One region of the Burkholderia territorii genome, then DNA from elsewhere that is predicted to be linked to it. Evidence: predicted binding sites of a transcription regulator. Region 1 holds the regulator's gene; the other holds the start of a gene.
The links. The regulator HrcA, encoded in region 1, represses chaperone genes, less so after heat shock. The targets are predictions, from matches to a motif close to TTAGCACTCNNNNNNNNNGAGTGCTAA.

Region 1 (11,474 bases):
CGGGCGCAGCGGCACGCCGGGGTGTCCGGCGACCCGGAATTCGACCTGCTCGAGCCCGTGCGGGCCGCCATCGGCGAGCGGCACGAGCGCGACTTCGAAGCTGCCGCCCGCCATCGACAGCTCCTGCATGCCGGCCGTGACGGCCGCGCCGAGCGCCTTCGCGGCCTGCGCGCGTGACTTCGACAGGCGTTTCGCGTCGGTGAGATAGGCTTCCCACGCCTTGGCTTGCGCGGCTTCCAGCGCGCCGAGATCGGCCGCTGCGTCGAGCGCGGCGAGCTGCGCGCGGCGTGCCGCATGCTCCTCGTGCAGCGTGTCGGGCGGCAGCCTGAACTTGCGGGCGGTCGAGTGCAGCGCGTCGAGGCGCGTTTCGACCTGCGCGAGCCGGGCCGGGTCGAGATCGAGGCGCTGCGCATAGTGCGACAGCGAATAGACGGCTTCCTGCAGCTGGATCTCGGCCGGTTCGAGCGAGGCGAGCGCATCGCCGAGCCCGGAGTCGTAATCGGCCAGGCTGCGCAGTTTCGACACGATCGCGCCGAGCTGCGGGAGCATCGCGTCGTCGGCCTCGGACAGCGCGTTGAGCGCACCCTGCACGCCGGCGATCAGGTTCGCCGAATGCGACAGGCGCTTGTGCTCGCTGCCGACTTCGTCCCATTCGCCCGGTTGCGGCGCGAGCTTGTCGAGCTCGGCGAGCTGCCATGCGAGCTTCTCGCGTTCGAGCTGCAGTTCCCGTTCGTGCGCCTTCGCGGCGTCGATCGCCTGCGTCGCGTCGCGCCAGACGCGCCACGCGCGTGCGACGTTCGCGGCATCGGCGACGAGCCCCGCGTGCGTATCGAACAGTTCGCGCTGCGCATCGGGGCGCATCAACAGCTGATGCGCGTGCTGGCCGTGGATGTCGACCAGCATCTCGCCAAGCTCGCGCAATTGCGCGAGCGTCGCGCTGGTGCCGTTGATGAACGCACGCGAGCGGCCGTTCGCGTCGATCACGCGGCGCAGCATCACGGTGTCCTCGGCGTCGAACGCGTGTTCGTCGAGCCAGCGCGCGACGCGGTCGTGCGGCGTGAATTCGGCGGTGATGTCGGCGCGGCCGCAGCCGGTGCGCACGACGCTTGCGTCGGCGCGCTCGCCGAGCGCGAGGGCCAGCGCGTCGATCAGGATCGACTTGCCGGCGCCGGTTTCGCCGGAAAAGACGGTAAAGCCGCTGTCGAATTCGAGATCGAGCGCGGCGACGATGACGAAGTCGCGGATCGAGAGGTGGCGAAGCATGGTGTCGGGCTCGGGTGCGTCAGGACGCCTTGTCGTCTTCGTTCGATGCGTGCTCGTTCCAGTGCAGCTTCTTGCGCAGCGTCGCGTAATAGCTGTAGCCGACCGGATGCAGGAACGGCACCGTGTGCTTCGAGCGGCGCACCTCGATCGTGTCGTTCAGCTCCAGCGAGGTAAACGACTGCATGTCGAAGTTCACGTTGACGTCACGGCCGCCGACGATCTGGATCGCGATCTTCGAATCGTCGGGCAGCACGATCGGCCTGTTCGACAGCGCATGCGGCGCGATCGGCACGAGCACGATGCCCTGGAGTTGCGGGTGCAGGATCGGCCCGGCCGACGACAGCGCGTATGCGGTCGAGCCGGTCGGCGTGGCGACGATCAGGCCGTCCGAGCGCTGGTTGTACATATACCGGCCGTCGACCGACGCGCGCAGCTCGACCATCCCTGAAAAGCCGCTGCGGTTCACGACGACATCGTTGAACGCGAGTGCGTGGTAGATCGGCTCACCGTCGCGCACGATCCGGGCCTCGAGCAGCGAGCGCTCCTCGCGCTCGAACTTGCCCGACAGGATCACCGGCACGAGCGCCTGCATGTCGGCCGCCGCGATGTCCGTGATGAAGCCGAGCCGCCCGTGGTTGATCCCGATCAGCGGTGTCTTGTACGGCGCGAGCTGCCGGCCGATGCCGAGCATCGTGCCGTCGCCGCCGAGCACGACCGCCACGTCCGCGCGCGCACCGATTTCCGCCGGAGTGAGCGCCGGATAGCCGGAGATGCCGATTTCGCGGGCCGTTTCGGCTTCGAACACGACCTCGAAGCCCAGCTTCGCGATGCAGCCAGCCAGCGTGGCGAGCGGCTCGGCGATGCCGGGCGTGTTGCTCCGGCCCACGAGCGCAACAGTATTGAACTGATTACCGGTTTTCATGCCGGCATTACACCATAGCTCGTTGACGAAAAGAACCGGCTGTGTGAAGACAGGGCCGGATCGATCGGCCCGTGCGACAGTGGTCGCGGCCACTCGCCGTGCTCGCGCGGTTGCGCTAAAATTTTCCACCATGCTAGATCCTCGCGCACGAACCCTCCTGAAAACCCTGATCGAACGGTATATCGCCGACGGTCAGCCGGTCGGCTCGCGCACGTTGTCCCGTTATTCCGGGCTCGAGCTGAGCCCGGCAACGATCCGCAACGTGATGTCCGACCTGGAGGAGCTCGGCCTCGTGTCGAGCCCGCATACGTCGGCCGGCCGCGTGCCGACGCCGCGCGGCTATCGGCTGTTCGTCGATACGATGCTGACGGTCGAGGCGCCGATCGACGCCGAGGCCGTCGCGCGCCAGGTGCAGAACACGCTGCAGGCGGGCGAACCGCAGCAACGCGTGGTGGCAGCCGCGGCGAGCGTGCTGTCCAACCTGTCGCAGTTCGCGGGCGTCGTGCTGACGCCGCGCCGCAGCCATGTATTCAAGCAGATCGAGTTCATGCGCCTGTCGGACAAGCGCATCCTGCTGATCATCGTCACGCCCGAGGGCGACGTGCAGAACCGCATGCTCGCGACGCCGCGCGACTATTCGCCGTCGCAGCTCACCGAGGCATCCAACTACATCAATGCGCACTTCGCCGGGCTGTCCTTCGACGAGGTGCGCCGCCGCCTGCGCGACGAGATCGACCAGCTGCGCGGCGACATGACCACGCTGATGCACGCGGCCGTGACGGCCAGCACCGAGGTGCCCGACACCGAGGACACCGTGCTCATTTCCGGCGAGCGCAACCTGCTCGAGGTGGCGGATCTGTCGTCCGACATGGCGCGGCTGCGCAAGTTGTTCGACGTATTCGACCAAAAGACGGGCCTCCTTCAATTGCTCGACGTGTCGAGCCACGCGCAGGGCGTGCAGATATTTATCGGCGGCGAATCGACGCTGGTGCCGATCGAGGAAATGAGCGTCGTGACGGCGCCCTACGAGGTGAACGGCAAGATCGTCGGCACGCTCGGCGTGATCGGCCCGACCCGCATGGCGTATAACCGCGTGATCCCGATCGTCGACATCACCGCGCGGCTGCTGTCGCTCACGCTGAGCCAGCAGTAACCCGAACCGATACCGTTTCGCCATCGTGCCGCGACGCCGCGTGCATCGCCAGTCGGCCGAACGGCCAGCCGACCCGAGCAAGGCGGCCCGCTATAATTGAGGGCCGTCCGACTGCGTGCCCCGAGCACGTTTCTGCCCATGCGTTTCGATCTCGAGCCGCCTTCGAGTGTTGCCGCCTCCCATCGCATCGGCGTGCTGCTGATCAATCTCGGCACGCCCGACGCCCCGACGCCGCGCGCGGTGCGGCGCTATCTGGCCGAATTCCTGTCGGATCCCCGCGTCGTCGAAATCCCGCAGGCGATCTGGCAGGTCCTGCTGCGCACGTTGATCCTGCCGCTGCGCGGCCGCGCGTCCGCGAAGAAATACGCTGCCGTCTGGATGCCAGAGGGCTCGCCGCTGCGCGTGTACACCGAGCGGCAGACCGAAGGCGTGCGCCATCTGCTCGCATCGAACGGCTACCAGGTAACGGTCGACTACGCGATGCGCTACGGCAGTCCGGGCATTGCGCAGGCCCTCGCGCAGTTCAAGCGGGCGGGCGTCGAGCGCGTGCTGCTGATGCCGATGTATCCGCAATACTCGGCGTCCACCACCGCCACCGCATTCGATGCCGCGTTCGCCGCGCTCGCGCGGATGCGCAACCAGCCGGAGGTGCGCACGGTGCGGCAATATGCCGACCATCCGGCCTACATCCATGCACTCGCGGAGCAGGTGCGCCATTACTGGGCGCAGCACGGCCGGCCCGACTTCGCGGCCGGCGACAAGCTCGTGCTGAGTTTTCACGGGGTGCCGAAACGCACGCTCGACCTGGGCGATCCCTATCACGACCAGTGCCAGCAAACGGGCGCGCTGCTGATGGCCGCGCTCGGGCTGTCGACGCTCGAATGCCGTGTGACGTTCCAGTCGCGCTTCGGCAAGGCCGAGTGGCTGCAGCCATACACGGCGCCGACGCTGCGCGAGCTCGGGGAGGCCGGCGTGCGGCGGGCCGACGTGTTCTGTCCCGGGTTTACGGCCGATTGTCTGGAGACGATCGAGGAGATCGGGATGGAGGTGCGCGACGAGTTCATCGCGGGCGGCGGCCAGGCCTTCCACCGGATTCCGTGCCTGAACGGCGCGCCGGCCTGGATCGGCGCGCTGGGCGAGATCGTCGCCGAGAATCTGCAGGGCTGGCCGGTGAAGGCCGCCCAGCCCGAAACGGTGAGTTGAACACGATGAACTACAAGATTTCGACGGAACCCGGCGCCAGGCTGCGCATCGACAAATGGCTGTGGGCAGCGCGCTTCTTCAAGACGCGCTCGCTCGCGTCCGACGCGGTCGACAAGGGCCACGTGAAGATCGGCGGGGCGGCCGTCAAGCCGGCGAAGGACGTGCGCGTCGGCGACGAGGTCGAGATTGCGATCGACGGTGTCGTCTGGCACATTGCCGTGCTCGGCATCTGCGACGTGCGCGGGCCCGCGAGCATCGCGCAGACGCTTTACGAGGAAACGGAAGCGGGGCGCGTGGCGCGGCTCGCCGAACTGGAGCGGCGCCGCACGTATCGCGAGCCGGCGGCGGAACTGCACGGCCGGCCGACCAAGCGCGACCGGCGCATCATCGACAGATTTTCTGGTGGGAGCTGAACATCTGGTCGAAGGTAGCCCGCGCGCTTCCGTATTCGGTCGTGCGGTCGGTCACGGCTCCGGACAGGCAGATGGTGGTGGTGCCGGCAATCAGTACCAGCGCGACCACCGATATGGCAAAGGTCAATTTCACGGTACTCGCCTCGCTCGGACGGTGAATGCAGCGCCAGGTGGATGTCAGGCGGCGGTAAGCTAGGGTAAACGCGCTTTCTCGACGCTTGAATGGAGTGTAGTGCAGCCCCCTGTGGCGAGCTAGTACTTGCCTGGTAAGCGTTGTTACCGGCCGTTTCGTCTGATCTGACGACAAATGCGCGCAATCGGGCAGCGCGCGGTGCGGTTGTTTCGCGGTATTGGCGAATACCGGCGAATAGCCCTCTTGAAATCGCAGTTTTCGCCCTTATTTGCACCAACAATGTGCGGTGCCGCCGGCATACGGTCCGGCGGTTGCCGATTTGGCTTCAACCTCTAATCGACTTTCAGCGACATGGAAAACACGCAAGAGAACCCGGCTACCCAATCGGCCGAAGAGATCGGCAGCGAGAAGCAGGCGGCGCAAGGCGCTGCTCCCGCCGCCGAAGCAGCCGACGCGGCGCTCGCGGAGGCTCAAGCCAAGGTCGCCGAGCTGCAGGAGAGCTTCCTCCGGGCGAAGGCCGAGACCGAGAACGTGCGCCGTCGTGCGCAGGAAGATGTGTCGAAGGCGCACAAGTTTGCGATCGAGGGCTTCGCGGAGCACCTGCTGCCCGTGCTGGACAGCCTCGAGGCTGCCGTCAGCGACACATCCGGCGACATCGCGAAGGTGCGTGAAGGCGTCGAGCTGACGCTGCGCCAACTGACGAGCGCGCTCGAGAAGGGCCGCGTCGTCGCGATCAACCCGGTCGGCGAGAAGTTCGATCCGCACCAGCACCAGGCGATTTCGATGGTGCCGGCCGATCAGGAGCCGAACACCGTGGTGGCCGTGCTGCAAAAGGGCTACATGATCGCGGACCGCGTGCTGCGCCCGGCGCTCGTCACGGTCGCCCAGCCGAAGTAAGGCTGCCGCGATGATTCCCGCCGGCGTCGATCCGGCCGCGTTCGAAGCGTTCGACATGCAGGCGCTGGCGGCCGACACGTTCGACGCCGCTGTCGTCGGCGCCGGCGACGCACTCGCCGTGGTGTTCTTCTGGGGCGTCGATTGCTTCAACTGCGAGATTGCGAAGAAGGCGATGCTCGCCCGGCCGGACGCGATCCGCGCGCTGGATCTGAAGTGGTTCCACTGCAACGTATACGAACATCATGAGCTGGGGCGCCGCTTCGGCCTGCACGGCGTGCCGACGTGGTTCTTTTTTCATCGCGGCAAGCGGCTCGGCCGCGCGACCGGCTGGCATGGCCTGGGACAGTTCCAGGCGGCGGTGTCGGCGGCGCGCGCGAAGATCGCCGCGGCGGCCGGTGCGCCGTCGGAGCGCGACGGCGGTCCGCACGATCCGGCTACCGGCGGCGATTGAAAAAATTTAATATCCGCATCGCTTGGCGGGTCTTGAAAACGGATCGGCCGGACGCATTTCGGGAACAGAGTTGAATTCTGGCGCGCGAAACCGCCCAAAAAAGCGGCGTTTCGCGCAGCAAACAAGCATTTCTGGAGATTAGGAAAAATGGGAAAGATCATCGGTATTGACCTCGGCACCACGAACTCGTGCGTCGCCATCATGGAAGGCAACCAGGTCAAGGTCATCGAGAACTCGGAAGGCGCGCGCACCACGCCGTCGATCATCGCCTACATGGACGATAACGAAGTGCTCGTCGGCGCGCCGGCCAAGCGTCAGTCCGTGACCAACCCGAAGAACACGCTGTTCGCGGTGAAGCGCCTGATCGGCCGCCGCTTCGAAGAGAAGGAAGTCCAGAAGGACATCGGCCTGATGCCGTACGCGATCATCAAGGCCGACAACGGCGACGCATGGGTCGAAGCGCACGGCGAGAAGCTGGCGCCGCCGCAGGTTTCGGCGGAAGTGCTGCGCAAGATGAAGAAGACGGCCGAAGACTACCTCGGCGAGCCGGTCACGGAAGCCGTGATCACGGTGCCGGCTTACTTCAACGACAGCCAGCGTCAGGCGACCAAGGACGCCGGCCGCATCGCGGGCCTCGAAGTCAAGCGGATCATCAACGAGCCGACCGCGGCTGCGCTCGCATTCGGCCTCGACAAGGCCGAGAAGGGCGACCGCAAGATCGCCGTGTATGACCTCGGCGGCGGCACGTTCGACGTGTCGATCATCGAGATCGCGGACGTCGACGGCGAAATGCAGTTCGAAGTGCTGTCGACCAACGGCGACACGTTCCTCGGCGGCGAGGACTTCGACCAGCGCATCATCGATTACATCATCGGCGAATTCAAGAAGGAGCAGGGCGTCGACCTGTCGAAGGACGTGCTCGCGCTGCAGCGCCTGAAGGAAGCGGCCGAAAAGGCGAAGATCGAGCTGTCGTCGAGCCAGCAGACCGAAATCAACCTGCCGTACATCACGGCCGACGCATCGGGTCCGAAGCACCTGAACCTCAAGATCACCCGCGCGAAGCTGGAAGCGCTGGTCGAGGACCTGGTCGAGCGCACGATCGAACCGTGCCGCATCGCGATCAAGGACGCCGGCGTCAAGGTGTCGGATATCGACGACGTGATCCTGGTCGGCGGCCAGACCCGCATGCCGAAGGTGCAGGAGAAGGTGAAGGAGTTCTTCGGCAAGGATCCGCGCCGTGACGTGAACCCGGACGAAGCCGTCGCAGTCGGCGCGGCGATCCAGGGCCAGGTGCTGTCGGGCGATCGCAAGGACGTGCTGCTGCTCGACGTGACCCCGCTGTCGCTCGGCATCGAAACGCTCGGCGGCGTGATGACGAAGATGATCAACAAGAACACGACGATCCCGACGAAGCACGCACAGGTGTATTCGACGGCGGACGACAACCAGTCGGCCGTGACGATCAAGGTGTTCCAGGGCGAACGCGAGATGGCGGCAGGCAACAAGCTGCTCGGCGAGTTCAACCTCGAAGGCATCCCGCCCGCACCGCGCGGCGTGCCGCAGATCGAAGTGACCTTCGACATCGACGCGAACGGCATCCTGCACGTCGGCGCGAAGGACAAGGCGACCGGCAAGGAAAACAAGATCACGATCAAGGCGAACTCGGGTCTGTCCGACGCCGAAATCGACCAGATGATCAAGGACGCGGAAGCGAACGCAGCGGAAGACCACAAGCTGCGCGAGCTGGCCGATTCGCGCAACCAGGGCGACGCGCTGGTCCACAGCACGAAGAAGGCGCTCACCGAGTACGGCGACAAGCTGGACGCGGGCGAGAAGGAAAAGATCGAAGCGGCGCTGAAGTCGCTCGAGGACGTGCTGAAGGATACGTCGGCCGACAAGGCGGCGATCGACGCGAAGGTCGAGGAGCTCGGCAAGGCTTCGCAGAAGCTCGGCGAAAAGATGTACGCCGACATGCAGGCGCAGCAGGCTGGTGCGGCCGGCGCGGCGGGTGCAGCGGAAGGCGCGGCCCACGCGGGTGCGCAGCAGGCTGCGGACGACGTCGTCGACGCCGAGTTCAAGGAAGTGAAGAAGGACTGAGCCGGGTTGCCATGGCACCGCACGCCGCGCGCGACACGCGCGCGGCGCGGCTGAACAGCGGTCTGTCTTTCCTTCCGGATGGCCGGATCGACTCCACGCCTGGCGGGCTTCGCGGCCCTCCGGGCACATTTGTTTTTTGGCGGGTGCTGCGCGAGCCGTCCGCGGACGGCGCAGCGCCAGACGAGTCGAGAGACTTTACTGCGGGCGAAAGGAGCCGCCGCGTGCATGACGCGCGTCGGCACAGCGAATCGATATGGCGAAACGGGATTACTACGAGGTTCTGGGCGTCGCGAAGAATGCGAGCGACGACGAAATCAAGAAGGCGTATCGCAAGCTTGCGATGAAGTATCACCCTGACCGCAATCCGGACAGCAAGGATGCGGAAGAGCATTTCAAGGAAGCGAAGGAAGCCTATGAAATGCTGTCGGACGACCAGAAGCGCGCGGCGTACGATCAGTACGGCCACGCGGGCGTCGATCCGAACATGGGCGGTGCGGGCGGACAGGGTTTCGGCGGTTTCGCGGACGCGTTCGGCGACATCTTCGGCGACATCTTCGGTCAGGCCGCGGGCGGTGCCGCGCGCGGCGGCCGCGGCGGGCCGCAGGTGTATCGCGGCGCCGACCTGCGCTACAGCATGGAAATCACGCTCGAGCAGGCCGCGCACGGCTACGACACGCAGATCCGCGTGCCGAGCTGGGTGTCGTGCGAAGTCTGTCACGGATCGGGCGCGAAGCCGGGCACGAAGCCGGAAACCTGCCCGACGTGCCACGGCCAGGGCACGGTGCGCATGTCGCAGGGTTTCTTCAGCATCCAGCAGACCTGCCCGAAGTGTCACGGCACCGGCACCTACATCCCCGAACCGTGCGTGCACTGCCATGGCTCGGGCAAGGTGAAGGAAACCAAGACGCTCGAAGTGAAGATCCCGGCCGGCATCGACGACGGGATGCGGATCCGCTCGGCCGGCAACGGCGAGCCGGGCATCAACGGCGGGCCGCCGGGCGACCTGTACGTCGAGATCCACATCAAGCCGCACTCGGTGTTCGAGCGCGACGGCGACGATCTGCACTGCCAGATGCCGATTCCGTTCACGACCGCCGCACTCGGCGGCGAGATCGAGGTGCCGACGCTGGCCGGCCGTGCGTCGTTCCCGGTGCCGGAAGGCACGCAGTCGTGCAAGACGTTCCGCCTGCGCGGCAAGGGCATCAAGGGTCTGCGTTCGAGCATCGCGGGCGATCTGTACGTCCACGTGCAGGTCGAGACGCCCGTGAAGCTGACCGAGCAGCAGCGGGACCTGCTCAAGCAGTTCGAGAAGTCGCTGGCCGAGGGCGGTGCGCGTCACAGCCCGCAGAGCAAGAGCTGGTTCGACCGGGTCAAGAGCTTCTTCGAGTAACGGCATGACTGAAGGCAACGAGAGCGCGTCGTTCGCGCTCTTGGACGATTGCGACTCGACCGCGTCCGCGCGGTCGAGTCGTTTGTATTCCGGTTTCGTGCGCGAACGCGTGTGCACGGATCCGGCACGGCTCGACGAACTCGATGCGGCGGTGATGCAGGATCTGCGCGACGGGCTGCATGCGGTCGTCGTCGGCGATTACGAATTCGGACGCAATCTCGAAAGAGCGCAGCCGGGCCATGCCCCGCTGCGCTTTTTGCTGTATGCGCGCTGCGAGCGCCTGTCGCGCGACGAAGTCGACGCGTGGCTCGCGCAGCAGGACGGCGGCGGTGCGCCGACGATCGCGGGCGTCGCGCACGTCGCGAAGAGCGTGTCGCGCGATGCGTTCGACGCGGCGATTGCCGCCGTGCACGACGCGCTGCGCGCGGGCGATTCGTATCAGATCAACTACACGTACCGGCTGAATTTCGACATGTTCGGCACACCGCTCGCGCTGTACCGGCGGTTGCGCGCGCGACAGCCCGTGCGTTACGGCGCGCTGATCGCGCTGCCCGACGGTACGTGGGTCGTGTCGTGCTCGCCCGAGCTGTTCGTCGAGAAGCACGGCGACGTGCTGCGCGCGCGGCCGATGAAGGGCACCGCGCCGCGCTCGGCCGATCCGCGCGACGACGCGGCCGCCGCCGCGTTCCTCGCCAGCGATCCGAAGAACCGCGCGGAAAACGTGATGATCGTCGACTTGCTGCGCAACGACGTGTCGCGGATCGCCCGCACGGGCACGGTGAGGGTGCCGGCGCTGTTCTCGGTCGAACCGTACGCGTCGGTCTGGCAGATGACGTCGACGGTCGAAGCCGGCTGGCGCGACGGCACCACGTTCGCGCAGATGCTGCGTGCGCTGTTTCCATGCGGATCGATCACCGGCGCGCCGAAGCACAAGACGATGGAACTGATCGACGCGATCGAGTCGACGCCGCGCGGGCTCTATACGGGCGCGATCGGCTGGCTCGACGCGCCGAGGAACGGGGCGTCGGCAGACGATGCGGGCGGCTGCGGCGATTTCTGCCTGTCGGTCGCGATCCGGACGCTGACGCTCGAGACGGTCGATGCCGAGGGCGCCGCAACGATCGCTACGCGTGACGCGGCAACGGCCGCTGCCGGCCGGCGACGCGGCACGATGGGTGTCGGCGCGGGCATCGTGCTCGACAGCGTCGCCGCCGACGAATATGCGGAGTGCGAATTGAAGGCGCGATTCCTGACCGACGCCGATCCCGGCTTCCAGCTGTTCGAGACCACCGCCGCGACGCGAGCGGACGGCATCCGGAATCTCGAGCGCCATCTCGCGCGGCTGCGGCGCAGCGCAGATGCATTCGGCTTCCGCCTCGATGCCGATGCGTTGCGCCGCGAGATCGACGCGCGCTGCGCGGCGCTCGACGGCGACGGCCCGTACCGGATGAAGCTCGCGCTCGCGAAGGACGGCGCGGTCGACATCACGGCCGCGCCGCTGAAGCCGCTGCCCGCGGGGCCGGTCGGCGTGATGCTCGCGTCCGCGCACGGC
Region 2 (11,474 bases), 1.1 Mb from region 1:
AGCGTCGCCAGATCGGCTGGCTGCGTGGCCGGCCGGGCCGCGCCAGCGGTCGCGCCAGCGGACATCAGAACGGGCTCGGCGCAACTCGCGGCGGGTAGCAGCGCGGCGATCAGCAAGCCGGTCAACAGGGAAGGAAACGTGCTTTTCATTCGAACTCCTGAGAAAAAATGGGCGTAGCGGCGTCGTTGGCGCGACGTCGCTGCGGTCGGGTCTTTCAATGGAGCTGCGGGACATACCCGCGCACGGGGCGATGCGGCCGCACCGCGCGCATTCGGCACGCACGAGCGTGCGTTACGGAACGGGAGGCGGACACGCGTGCCGATCGGCTCGGCAAGGTGGCTTGCGCGTGCTCATCGGCGACGCACGGCAATCGTTGCGACACCGCCGCGGCCGCGGCAGGCTGCGTTCGGCCGGCCGCGCATGATCGCAACGGCGGCCGCCGCCGCACACGCGTGCCAACCGGGCGCGCGAGCGCGCGCCACACACGGGATTCGCATGTCTCCCCCACCAGATGGATTCGGCCTGTCGGCGGCCGTGTCCAACGATCTTATGAAACCTTTGATTGGTATTCAAGTGGTATCAATCTGGCGCTAAATTGGCATCGAGGAATCGCCGGTGCGCCGGTGGCCCGGACGAAAAAAAACCTCGCGTGACGCGAGGTTCGTTCCGATCGGCAACGGCGGCGCAAGCCGCCATCCGCGCCGCTCAGTCGCAACGTGCGCGCACCGGCGCTTCCTGCGGCTTCTGCCGTGCTTCGAGCCACATCGCATTGACGATGCCGAACGACAGCGCGACGCCGATACCGAGAATCCAGCTGAAATACCACATGATCCGACTCCTTGTGAAACGGTGGGCGAGGCGCGCGCGGGCGCCCCGGCCGGGTTCAGTACATCGAGTGCTTGTTCTCTTCGAGCGACTGATGCGTGACCTTGCCGCGCATCACGCGATACACCCAGCCCGTATAGAGCAGCACGATCGGCAGGAACACGATCACCGCGAACAGCATCACCTGCAGCGTCATGTGGCTCGATGTCGAATCCCACACGGTCAGGCTGCTGCGCGGGTCGAGCGACGACGGCATGATGAACGGGAACATCGAGAAGCCCGCGGTCAGGATCACGCCGGCGATCATCAGGCCGGTGCAGAAGAACGCCGTCTTTTCCTGCTTCGAGCCCGCGAGCAGCAGCGCGAGCAGGCCGCCCGCGATCCCGACGACGGGGGCTGCCATCATCCACGGATATTCGCCGTAATTCGCGAGCCAGAGGCCCGAGCCGGCGGCGACGTCCTTGAGCAGCGGGTTCGCGACCGTATCGTTCGGCGCGGCGTGCGTGACGTGGAAGCCGCCGATGGTCGACGCAATCAGCACGCCGGCCAGCACGAACAGCACGACCGCGAGGAGCGCCGACACACGCAGCGCGACCGACGCGCGGCGTGCGATCGCGCCGTCGGTCTTCATCTTGATGAACGCGGCACCGTGCGCGACCAGCATCGTGAGGCTGACGAGCCCGCAGAGCAGCGCGAACGGGTTCAGCAGTGCCCAGAAGCCGCCGTAGTAGGTCACGCGCAGGTCGCCGTCGAACTTGAACGGCACGCCCTGCAGCAGGTTGCCGAACGCGACGCCGAACACCAGCGCCGGCACGAAGCCGCCGACGAACAGGCCCCAGTCCCAGCCCGCGCGCCAGCGCGGGTCGGGCCGCTTGCTGCGATAGTCGAAGCCGACCGGCCGGAAGAACAGCGCGAACAGCACGAGCAGCATCGCGAAGTAGAAGCCGGAGAACGACGCGGCATAGACCAGCGGCCACGCGGCGAACATCGCGCCGCCGGCCGTGATCAGCCACACCTGGTTGCCTTCCCACGTCGCGCCGACCGTGTTGACGATGATGCGGCGTTCCTCGTCGGTCTTGCCGAGGAACGGCAGCAGCGCTGTCGCGCCCATGTCGAAGCCGTCGGTGACGGCGAAGCCGATCAGCAGCACGCCGACGAGCAGCCACCAGATCAGCTTGAGAGTTGCGTAGTCCATAGCGATTCCTTGTTCCGTTGCGAGGGCGTGCTCAAACCGCGGCACGCTCGCCTGCTGCGGCGAGTTCGTGGTGATAGCGGCCGGTATGCAGCGACGACGGGCCGAGTCGCGCGTACTTGAACATCAGCGTGATCTCGATGACGAACAGCGCGGTATAGAACAGGATGAAGCCGGCGAGACTCAGGTACAGGTCGCTCGGCTGCAGGCTCGACGCGGACAGGTGCGTCGGCAGGATGCCGGCGATGGTCCACGGCTGACGGCCGAGTTCGGCGACCACCCAGCCGAATTCCGCGGCGAGCCACGGCAGCGGGATCGCCCACACCGCATAGCGGAGGAACCAGCGGCGGTTGTCCTGCAGCAACTGGCGGCGCGCGCAGAACCAGAACGCGGCGACGAAGGTCGCGAGGAACAGGAAGCCGAGGAACACCATGATCCGGAACGAGAAGAACACGGGCGCGACCGGCGGGATCGTCTTCTTCGCGGCGGCCTTGATCTGCTCGGGCGTTGCGTCGATCACGTTCGGCGTGAACTGCTTGAGCATCAGCCCGTAGCCGAGATACTGCTTGTGCTGGTCGAACAGTGCACGGGTCGCGGCGCTCGTGTCGCCTTCCTTGATCTTCTGCAGCGCGCCGTACGCGACCATCCCGCTCTGGATGTGCTCTTCGCTATGCTTCGCGAGTTCGCGCAGGCCGATCACCGGTTCGTCGATCGAGCGCGTGGCGATCAGGCCGAGCGCGTACGGGATCTTGATCGCGTAGTCGGTGCGCTGCTCCTCCTGGTTCGGGATGCCGATCAGCGTGAACGAAGCGGGCGCCGGTTGCGTTTCCCATTCGGACTCGATCGCGGCGAGCTTCATCTTCTGCACTTCGCCGGTCGTGTAGCCGGATTCGTCCCCGAGCACGATCACGCAGAGCGTCGCCGCGAGGCCGAAGCCGGCCGCGACCGCGAACGAGCGCAGCGCGAAGTCGACGTCGCGCTTCTTCAGCAGATACCACGACGACACGCCGAGCACGAACATCGCGGCCGTCACGTAGCCGGCCGACACCGTGTGCACGAACTTCACCTGCGCGACCGGGTTGAACAGCACATCGAACAGGCTCGTCAACTCCATGCGCATCGTCTGGTAGTTGAACTCGGCGCCGACCGGATTGTTCATCCAGCCGTTCGCGACGAGGATCCACAGCGCGGACAGGTTCGAGCCCAGCGCGACGAGGAACGTGACGATCAGGTGCTTGACCTTCGACAGGCGGTTCCAGCCGAAGAAGAACAGGCCGACGAACGTCGACTCGAGGAAGAACGCCATCAGGCCTTCGACCGCGAGCGGCACGCCGAAGATATCGCCGACGTAGTGCGAGTAGTACGACCAGTTCGTGCCGAACTGGAATTCGAGCGTGATGCCGGTCGTCACGCCCATCGCAAAGTTGATCCCGAACAGCTTGCCCCAGAACTGGGTCATGTCCTTGTAGACCTGTTTGCCGGTCATCACGTAAACCGCTTCCATGATGACGAGCAGCCAGGACAGGCCGAGCGTCAGCGGCACGAACAGGAAGTGGTAGAGCGCCGTGATGCCGAACTGCAGACGCGACAGATCGACGACTTCGCTACTTATCATGGTGGTCTCCCTCGGTGGATGCAGGCGCCGGCACCGAGAGCAGCTTCTCGGCGACGGCGGCAGGCGGCAGCGACATATGCTCAGCCTGCGGATGATTGAAGAATGCGTATTTGAGCGACATCAAGAGAATCAGCTTGACGATCAGCACCAGCGTGATGTCGCGGGCGAGGGTTGGTCCGCGAGCCCACGCGGCAATGCGCGCGCGCCAGCCGATCGTGCCGGCGGCCTGCGGGGGAGGCGGCGCGGGCTCTTTATTGATCGAGATCAAGGCGATTATCCTGAATCGATTTACATCGGTTTTGGGGCGACTCTACGTCGGATTCATGACGGCAGTTAAGCTGTTTTAATCCTTTTAAGCCGACGTGCCAATTTTAAAATGCCGGCTTTCCGATGCCGAGTGCTGCGCTGCGGCAGACCGTCGCGAAGAGCATGTCGAAACTTGAGGCAGATCAAGGTTATGCGGAAGGTCGCGGAATTCGCGCGAACCCGATCAATAAGGTCGATTAACAAGAGACGATCGAGGCCGAACGACGGACGAAAAAAAACCGCTGCCGGTCGGGCAGCGGTTTTGGGTAAAGCGCTCTAAATCGCGAACTCAGGCGTATTCGGCGAGTGCGGTGCGCATCTTCTTCATCGCGCTCGCTTCGATCTGGCGGATGCGTTCCGCCGATACGCCGAACTCGGCCGCGAGATCGTGCAGCGTCGAGCCGCCCGAGCCGTCGTCGTCGACGTTCAGCCAGCGCGCCTCGATGATCCGGCGGCTGCGCGCATCCAGCGCGTCGAGCGCCTGCGCGATGCCGTCCGTCTGCAGCATGTCGCGCTGACGCGCGGCGAGCACGGCGGTCGGCTCGTTGTGCGAATCGGCCAGGTAGGCGATCGGTGCGTACGACTCCTCGCCGTCTTCGACCTGGCCCTCGAGCGCGATGTCGCCGCCCGACAGACGCGTTTCCATTTCCGTCACGTCTTCGCGCTTGACGTTGAGTTCCTGCGCGAGGCCGTCGATTTCCTCGGGCGTCATCGCCTGCATGCTCTTCTTGTGGCTGCGCAGGTTGAAGAACAGCTTGCGCTGCGCCTTCGTCGTCGCGACCTTCACCATCCGCCAGTTGCGCAGGATGTACTCGTGGATCTCGGCCTTGATCCAGTGGATCGCATACGACACCAGGCGCACGTTTTGCGCCGGGTCGAAACGTTTCACGGCCTTCATCAGGCCGATGTTGCCTTCCTGGATCAGGTCGCCGTGCGGCAGGCCGTAGCCGAGGTAGTTGCGCGCGATCGACACGACGAGCCGCAGGTGCGACAGCACGAGGCGGCGTGCCGCGTCGAGGTTGTTGTGTTCGCGGAATTCGGTCGCGTACTGGCGTTCCTCTTCGGCGGTCAGCAGCGGGATCCGGTTGACGGCCTGGATGTACGCGTCGATGTTGCCAAGCTGGCCCGGCAACATCGATTGGGTCGCGAGCGCCAGCGAGCCTGCCGATTCGGCCTTGGCCGGCGTCGGGCTCAGCGTGTTCGGAAGGGTCAGGGCATGGCTCACTAAAAACTCCTTTGGAATCAGGGACAAACCCGTGGTCTCGGATGAGATTCCGGGGTCCATCTTAGCACTCCCGTAATCCGAGTGCTAAATCCTTAGAGGGGGTGCGGGCATCGAAGTTCCCGGTTCTCTATCGGGATCGTTGAATCGATAGTCTAATTTGCGACAGGGCTGGCCGGCGGAAGTTCCGTAAGCCGTTGTTTCACATGGTAATCAGTAGACGGTTTCGATTTTTGTAGTTTTGGAAGCAAACAATTTCGCTTCGTGATGCCGATCGGAAAAGTCCTTTACCATACCATTCAGTTCGCTCGGGCCCGGCCGTTGCGGCGAGGCTCCATTCAACCCACAAAGTTGGAGTGTCTGATGAACAATAAGAAGAATTGTCGCCCCCGTAGCCGGCTTGCGCTGCATGCGCTGCTGGCGGCGTCGCTGCTGGGCGGATCCGGTGCCGCGTTCGCCGATCGATGGGGGATCCAGGCGGGCGGCGGGTTTTCGGATCGCCACGGGATCGACAAGGCCGATCTCGGCGTCGTGTGGGATCCGGGCTGGAACTGGTGGGAAATCGGCGGCTGGCACTTCGCGTTCGTGATGGAAGGCCACGCCAGCTACTGGCACACGGGCGGCAATGTTCACGGCAGCATCGGCGAATTCGGCGCGACGCCGATGTTCCGCTTCATCAAGAGCGCCGGCCAGGTGCGTCCGTTCGTCGAGGCCGGCGCCGGCATCCGCTTCCTGACTTCCCCGACGATCTCCGACAAGCTGTCGCTTGCGACGTCGTTCCAGTTCGTGGACGTCGTCGGCGTCGGCGCGCAGTTCGGAGAACGGCAACAGTACCAGCTCGGCTACCGTTTTCAACATGTGTCTAACGCGGGTATCAAAGAGCCGAATCCTGGTATAAATTTCCACCAGTTCTACGTGCAGTACAACTTCTGATCCGCACGCCCGCGCATGGCGGGCGCGTTGCCGAGGAGTCAGGCGATGGCGAAGGTGGTCGATGCGATTCGCGCGCTCGAGCGCGATCGGTTCCGGGCGATGGTCGACGGGGACGGCGAGGCGCTCGATGCGCAATTGTCGGACAAGGTGTTCTTCGTGCACACCAACGGCAAACGCGAAACCAAGCAGCAGTTCATCGACGCCATCGTCGGCGGCCGCCGTCGCTATCGCCAGATCGAAATCCAGTCGCAAGACCTGCTGCCCGTCGGCGACGCAACCTGCGTCGTCACCGGGCGCGCACTGATCGAGATGGAAACCAACAACGGCGGGCTGGTGTTTCCGATCGCCTATACCGCCGTCCATACGCACGAGCAGGGGCAGTGGCGCCTGCTGGCGTGGCAGGCGACGCGGTGCGCGACCGAGACATGAGCGCGCGTCGCGCTCCTTTTCATGTCCCGACCGAAGCGGCCTCCTGGGCCGCTTTTCATTGCCCGTGCGGCGCGGATTGCGCGGCGCACGGGCGGTCACGCACCGCTCGCTGACGTTCGAACACTGAAACGAAAACCCGCCGGTCAGGCCGCCGCACGGCGGTCGGCGCACTGCCAGGCCGAGCGGTTGATTGCGCTGACGAGCGCATCGAGCGCGGCGCTGGCCGCGTCGGCATGCACGCCGACGCCGTGCCGCAGCGGCGCATCGCCGACCCGGCAGCCGACCGATACCGCGATTCGTCCGTCCGCCGTGCGCGTGTGTTCGCACGAGGCGACGTCGATCGTCGCGCCGGCTGCCGTCGCGAAGGCCGCGGCAGTGCGTTGCACGACGTCTTCGGGCGTCGCGCCGGCGGGCGGCGTGCCCGCGATGTCGCGGTTCTGCCAGCGCGCGGTGTCGCCGTGGCGCGCGGCCGGGCCGTCGGTCTCGAAGAATTCGCGGGCGAACAGCGCGCAGATCGCGTCGCCGGTCACTTCCTCGCCCGACGCATCGGCGAGCGTCTGCACCGCGTGGCTGAATTCGATCTGCACGCGCCGCGTCGGCGTAAAGCCCATCCCGCGCTCGAGCAGGAACGTCGCGCCGCCCTTGCCGGACTGGCTGTTCACGCGAATGACCGCGTCATAGCTGCGGCCGAGGTCGGCCGGATCGATCGGCAGGTACGGCACTTCCCATACCGCGTCGGGGCGCTGCTGCGCGAAGCCCTTGCGGATCGCATCCTGGTGCGAGCCCGAGAACGCGGTGAATACGAGGTCGCCCGCGTACGGATGACGCGGATGCACCGGAATCTGATTGCAGCGTTCGACCACGCGGCGCACCGCGTCGATGTCGGAGAAATCGAGGCCCGGATCGATGCCCTGCGTATAGAGATTCAGCGCGAGCGTGACGAGATCGACGTTCCCGGTGCGCTCGCCGTTGCCGAACAGGCAGCCTTCGATGCGGTCGGCGCCCGCGAGCAGCGCGAGCTCGGCGGCCGCGACCGCGGTGCCGCGATCGTTGTGCGGATGCACGGACAACACGATGCTGTCGCGATACGCGAGGTTGCGGTCCATCCACTCGATCTGGTCGGCGAACACGTTCGGGCTCGCGGCTTCGACGGTCGCCGGCAGGTTGACGATCATCTTGTGGTCGCGGGTCGGCCGCCACGCCTGCGCGACCGCGTCGCACACTTCGCGCGCGAACGTCAGCTCGGTCATGCTGAAGGTTTCCGGCGAGTACTGGTAGGTCCAGTGCGTGTCCGGGCGGGCCGCCGCGTGTTCCTTGATGAGTCGCGTGCCGTCGACCGCGAGCGCCTTCACGTCGTCCTTCGACATCCCGAACACGATGCGCCGGAACGACGGGCAGATCGCGTTGTACAGGTGCACGATCGCACGCGGCACGCCTTCGAGCGCATCGAAGGTGCGCGCGATCAGGTCTTCGCGCGACTGCACGAGCACTTCGATCGTCACGTCGTCCGGAATGCGCTTGTCGTCGATCAGCTTGCGGACGAAATCGAAGTCGGTTTGCGACGCCGACGGAAAACCGACTTCGATCTCCTTGAAACCGATCGCGACCAGCATGTCGAAGAATTCCAGCTTCTGCTCGATGCTCATCGGCTCGATCAGCGACTGGTTGCCGTCGCGCAGGTCGGTGCTCATCCAGACCGGCGCACGCTCGATGGTGCGGGTCGGCCATCGGCGGCCGTTGATGCGGACGGGTTCGAACGGACGGTACTTGTCTTGCGGGTTGCGCTTCATCTTCTGGACCTCGGGTCTCAAGTCGCGAGCGAAGACGGGCGGCATGGGCGACGGGTGGCGCTGCCTCGCACCGTGGCGCGGCAAATGCGCAACGGATGCGGATGATCTTCGCGAATCGGCCGACGGATAGACGGACGAATGCTGACGACTTCGGGTTGTAAAAACTGCGAGAAGGGTGCTGCGAGGAACTGCAGGGAGGGACCGTGCGGACAGCACACGGCGCTAAGACAGCCTTAGGCTAGTCGTAGCGATAGCGACCGCGCTAGGCGGCCGGAGGTAATTCGGAGGGTGTTCGGAAAGGAACGCATGGCGACAACTCTATGCCAGGATGCGTGCGCGTGTCAAATGGTCGGTTCAAAGCCCGGCGCGACGCCGTGCCGGGCCGGGATGCACGGTCACGGTGCGAGCCGGGCGATCCGCACGATCGTCGCGACTTGCCGCGCAAGCGTGTCGGGTACCGGAATTTCGCCGCGCAGCACGGCGTCCGTCCACGCGGCCGTGGTTGCCGCGTCGCGCGATTCCGGCAGCGCGACGGGCGGCGCGTCGCTCGACGAGCGCTCGGGATCGATCAGCGTGTCGCACACGCCGTCGTGCAGCCAGTCGACCTGCACCTGGCGTCGCGTGTCGGCCACCGCCTCGCCTTCGGTGCCGCGCGCGAGCAGCGCGCCGCCGAGCGCGGCGTCCGGATGATCGCGGAACAGTTGCGCGAGGCTGTCGCGGTACGGCGGATGCGTGTAGTTCACGAGCCGCAGCCCGGCCGGCGCGAACGGCTGCAGGATCTTCACGAGCGTGTGCGTCGAGTTGCGCACGCCGAGCACGCCGCGCAGCGACAGCAGGCGCGCGATGCGCGGCGCCAGCGCATCGATCGGCGCGAACGCGACGCGGCGTTCCGCGAGCGTGTCCTCGATCGCGTCGTGCGATGTCGACGGCGCGATCGACAGCGCCGAGAAGATCTCCGCGCTCGTCACGCGGCCCGGATCGCGCTCGACGCCGTGCACGAGCACCGGCACGCCTTCACGCGCGAGCAATAGCGCGAGCAACGGCACCAGGTTCGGCTGCTTGCGCGCGCCGTTGTAGCTCGGGATCGACACGGGGCGGAACGCGGCGTCCTGCACGCGCACCGGTTCGAACGATGCCTGCGCGGCGGCGAGCATCGCGGCCAGTTCGTCGGCGCTTTCGCCCTTCAGGCGATAGGCGATCAGGATCGCGCCGAGCTCGACGTCCGACACGCGCGCGTCGAGCATCGCGCGATAGAGCTCGAACGTGTCTTCGGCGGACAGCGCGCGTGCGCCGTGCGGGCCGCGGCCGATTTCCTTGATGAAGCGGGCGCAAGGGAACGGCGAGGCTGCGGAATCGTGGGGAGCGGTCATCGGGGCGCGCGGTGAGCGGTGGGGAATGCCCCGAGTATCGCACGGGCGCGGCTCGCCCAAGCACGGCTGCGCGCGCCGACGCGGCGCGGCGCGCTAAACTCGGGTTCCCGGCGGGGTCGCGTGCGCCGCGGCGCCGTTGCCGGCCGAATACGAACAGAGAGACATCCCATGAAGCTCTACAGCTATTTCCGCAGTTCCGCGTCGTACCGCGTGCGGATCGCCCTGAACCTGAAGCAGTTGCCGTACGACACGGTGCCCGTGCACATGCTGCGCGACGGCGGCGAGCAATTGAAGGACGCGTACCGCGCGTTGAATCCGGATGCGGTCGTGCCGACGCTGATCGACGGCGACGCCACGCTGCAGCAATCGCTCGCGATCATCGAATATCTCGAGGAAACGCATCCCGAACCGGCGCTGTTGCCGAAGCAGCCCGTCGATCGCGCGTATGTGCGGGCGATCGCGCTGCAGATTGCGTGCGAGATCCATCCGCTCAACAACCTGCGCGTGCTCAAATACCTGAAGCACACGCTGAATGTGCCCGAGGAAGCGAAGAACGACTGGTATCGGCACTGGATCGAGGCGGGTTTCGCGTCGCTCGAGACGCGCCTCGCGAACGATCCGCGCACCGGCAAGCTCTGCTTCGGCGACACGCCGACGCTCGCCGATATCTGCATCGTGCCGCAGGTGTTCAACGCGAACCGTTTCTCGATTGACACGACCCGTTTTCCGACGCTCCATCGGATCGCCGAACATGCGTCGACGCTCGACGCGTTCAAGGCCGCCGAGCCAGGCGTGCAGCCCGATGCCGAGTGACGCCGCGACGGCGCAAGCGGCCGGCTGAACGGCTGGCCGGCCACGCATGAAAAAGGGCGCCCGAAGGCGCCCCGTCGCGGTACGGGCCGGCTGCGTTCAGCCGAGCAGCGCGTCCGCGAATTCCACTGCGCTGAACGGCTGCAGGTCTTCGACCTTCTCGCCGACGCCGATGAAGTAGACGGGCACCGGGCGCTGCCGCGCGATCGCGGCGAGAATGCCGCCCTTCGCGGTGCCGTCGAGCTTCGTGACGATCAGGCCCGTGAGGCCCAGCGCATCGTCGAATGCCTTCACCTGCGTGAGCGCGTTCTGGCCCGTGTTCGCATCGATCACGAGCAGCACCTCGTGCGGTGCGCCGTCGTGCGCCTTCGAGATCACGCGCTTCACCTTCTTCAGCTCTTCCATCAGGTGCAGCTGCGTCGGCAGGCGGCCGGCCGTGTCGGCCATCATCACGTCGATCTTGCGCGCGCGCGCGGCGCTGACCGCGTCGAAGATCACCGCGGCCGGGTCGCCGCTTTCCTGCTGGACGACCGTCACGTTGTTGCGCTCGCCCCAGACGGCCAGCTGTTCGCGCGCGGCCGCGCGGAACGTGTCGCCCGCGGCCAGCAGCACCGACTGGTCGAAGCTCTGCAGGTGCTTCGCGAGCTTGCCGATGCTGGTCGTCTTGCCGGCGCCGTTCACGCCCGTGATCATCATCACGAGCGGCTGCGCGCGGCCGAGCATCAGCGATTTCTCGAGTGGCTTGAGCAGCTCGACGAGCAAGTCGTGCAGTGCGCTCTTCACCTGTTGCGGATCGGTCAGCCGGCCCGCGCGCACCTTCTCGCGCAGCGCGCCGAGCAGGTATTCGGTCGCATCGACGCCGGCGTCGGACATCAGGAGCGCGGCTTCGAGCTCTTCGTACAGGTCGTCGTCGATCTTCGTGTTGACGAACACGCCGGTGATGCTCGAGCCCGTCTTCGCGAGGCCGGACTTCAGGCGCGCG

Region 2: rpoH (RNA polymerase sigma factor RpoH) is a predicted target of HrcA. The motif match lies at 5,225-5,251, and genes of this name have one in related genera.

What each region holds. Positions count from the first base shown of each region.
Region 1 is NZ_CP013366.1:719,600-731,073, forward strand. It holds gene recN (DNA repair protein RecN) at 1-1,263, opposite strand, end outside; gene WS51_RS14030 (NAD kinase) at 1,283-2,185, opposite strand; gene hrcA (heat-inducible transcriptional repressor HrcA) at 2,316-3,338, shown strand; gene hemH (ferrochelatase) at 3,477-4,541, shown strand; gene WS51_RS14045 (RNA-binding S4 domain-containing protein) at 4,547-4,954, shown strand; gene WS51_RS32530 (hypothetical protein) at 4,926-5,087, opposite strand; gene grpE (nucleotide exchange factor GrpE) at 5,439-5,984, shown strand; gene WS51_RS14055 (thioredoxin family protein) at 5,995-6,435, shown strand; gene dnaK (molecular chaperone DnaK) at 6,583-8,532, shown strand; gene dnaJ (molecular chaperone DnaJ) at 8,786-9,922, shown strand; gene WS51_RS14070 (chorismate-binding protein) at 9,927-11,474, shown strand, end outside.
Region 2 is NZ_CP013366.1:3,015,059-3,026,532, reverse strand. It holds gene WS51_RS24475 (family 20 glycosylhydrolase) at 1-149, opposite strand, end outside; gene cydX (cytochrome bd-I oxidase subunit CydX) at 706-828, opposite strand; gene cydB (cytochrome d ubiquinol oxidase subunit II) at 884-2,020, opposite strand; gene WS51_RS24460 (cytochrome ubiquinol oxidase subunit I) at 2,052-3,632, opposite strand; gene cydP (cytochrome oxidase putative small subunit CydP) at 3,622-3,900, opposite strand; gene rpoH (RNA polymerase sigma factor RpoH) at 4,228-5,163, opposite strand; gene WS51_RS24445 (acyloxyacyl hydrolase) at 5,524-6,093, shown strand; gene WS51_RS24440 (nuclear transport factor 2 family protein) at 6,139-6,522, shown strand; gene leuA (2-isopropylmalate synthase) at 6,666-8,312, opposite strand; gene ybiB (DNA-binding protein YbiB) at 8,708-9,682, opposite strand; gene maiA (maleylacetoacetate isomerase) at 9,851-10,495, shown strand; gene ftsY (signal recognition particle-docking protein FtsY) at 10,592-11,474, opposite strand, start outside.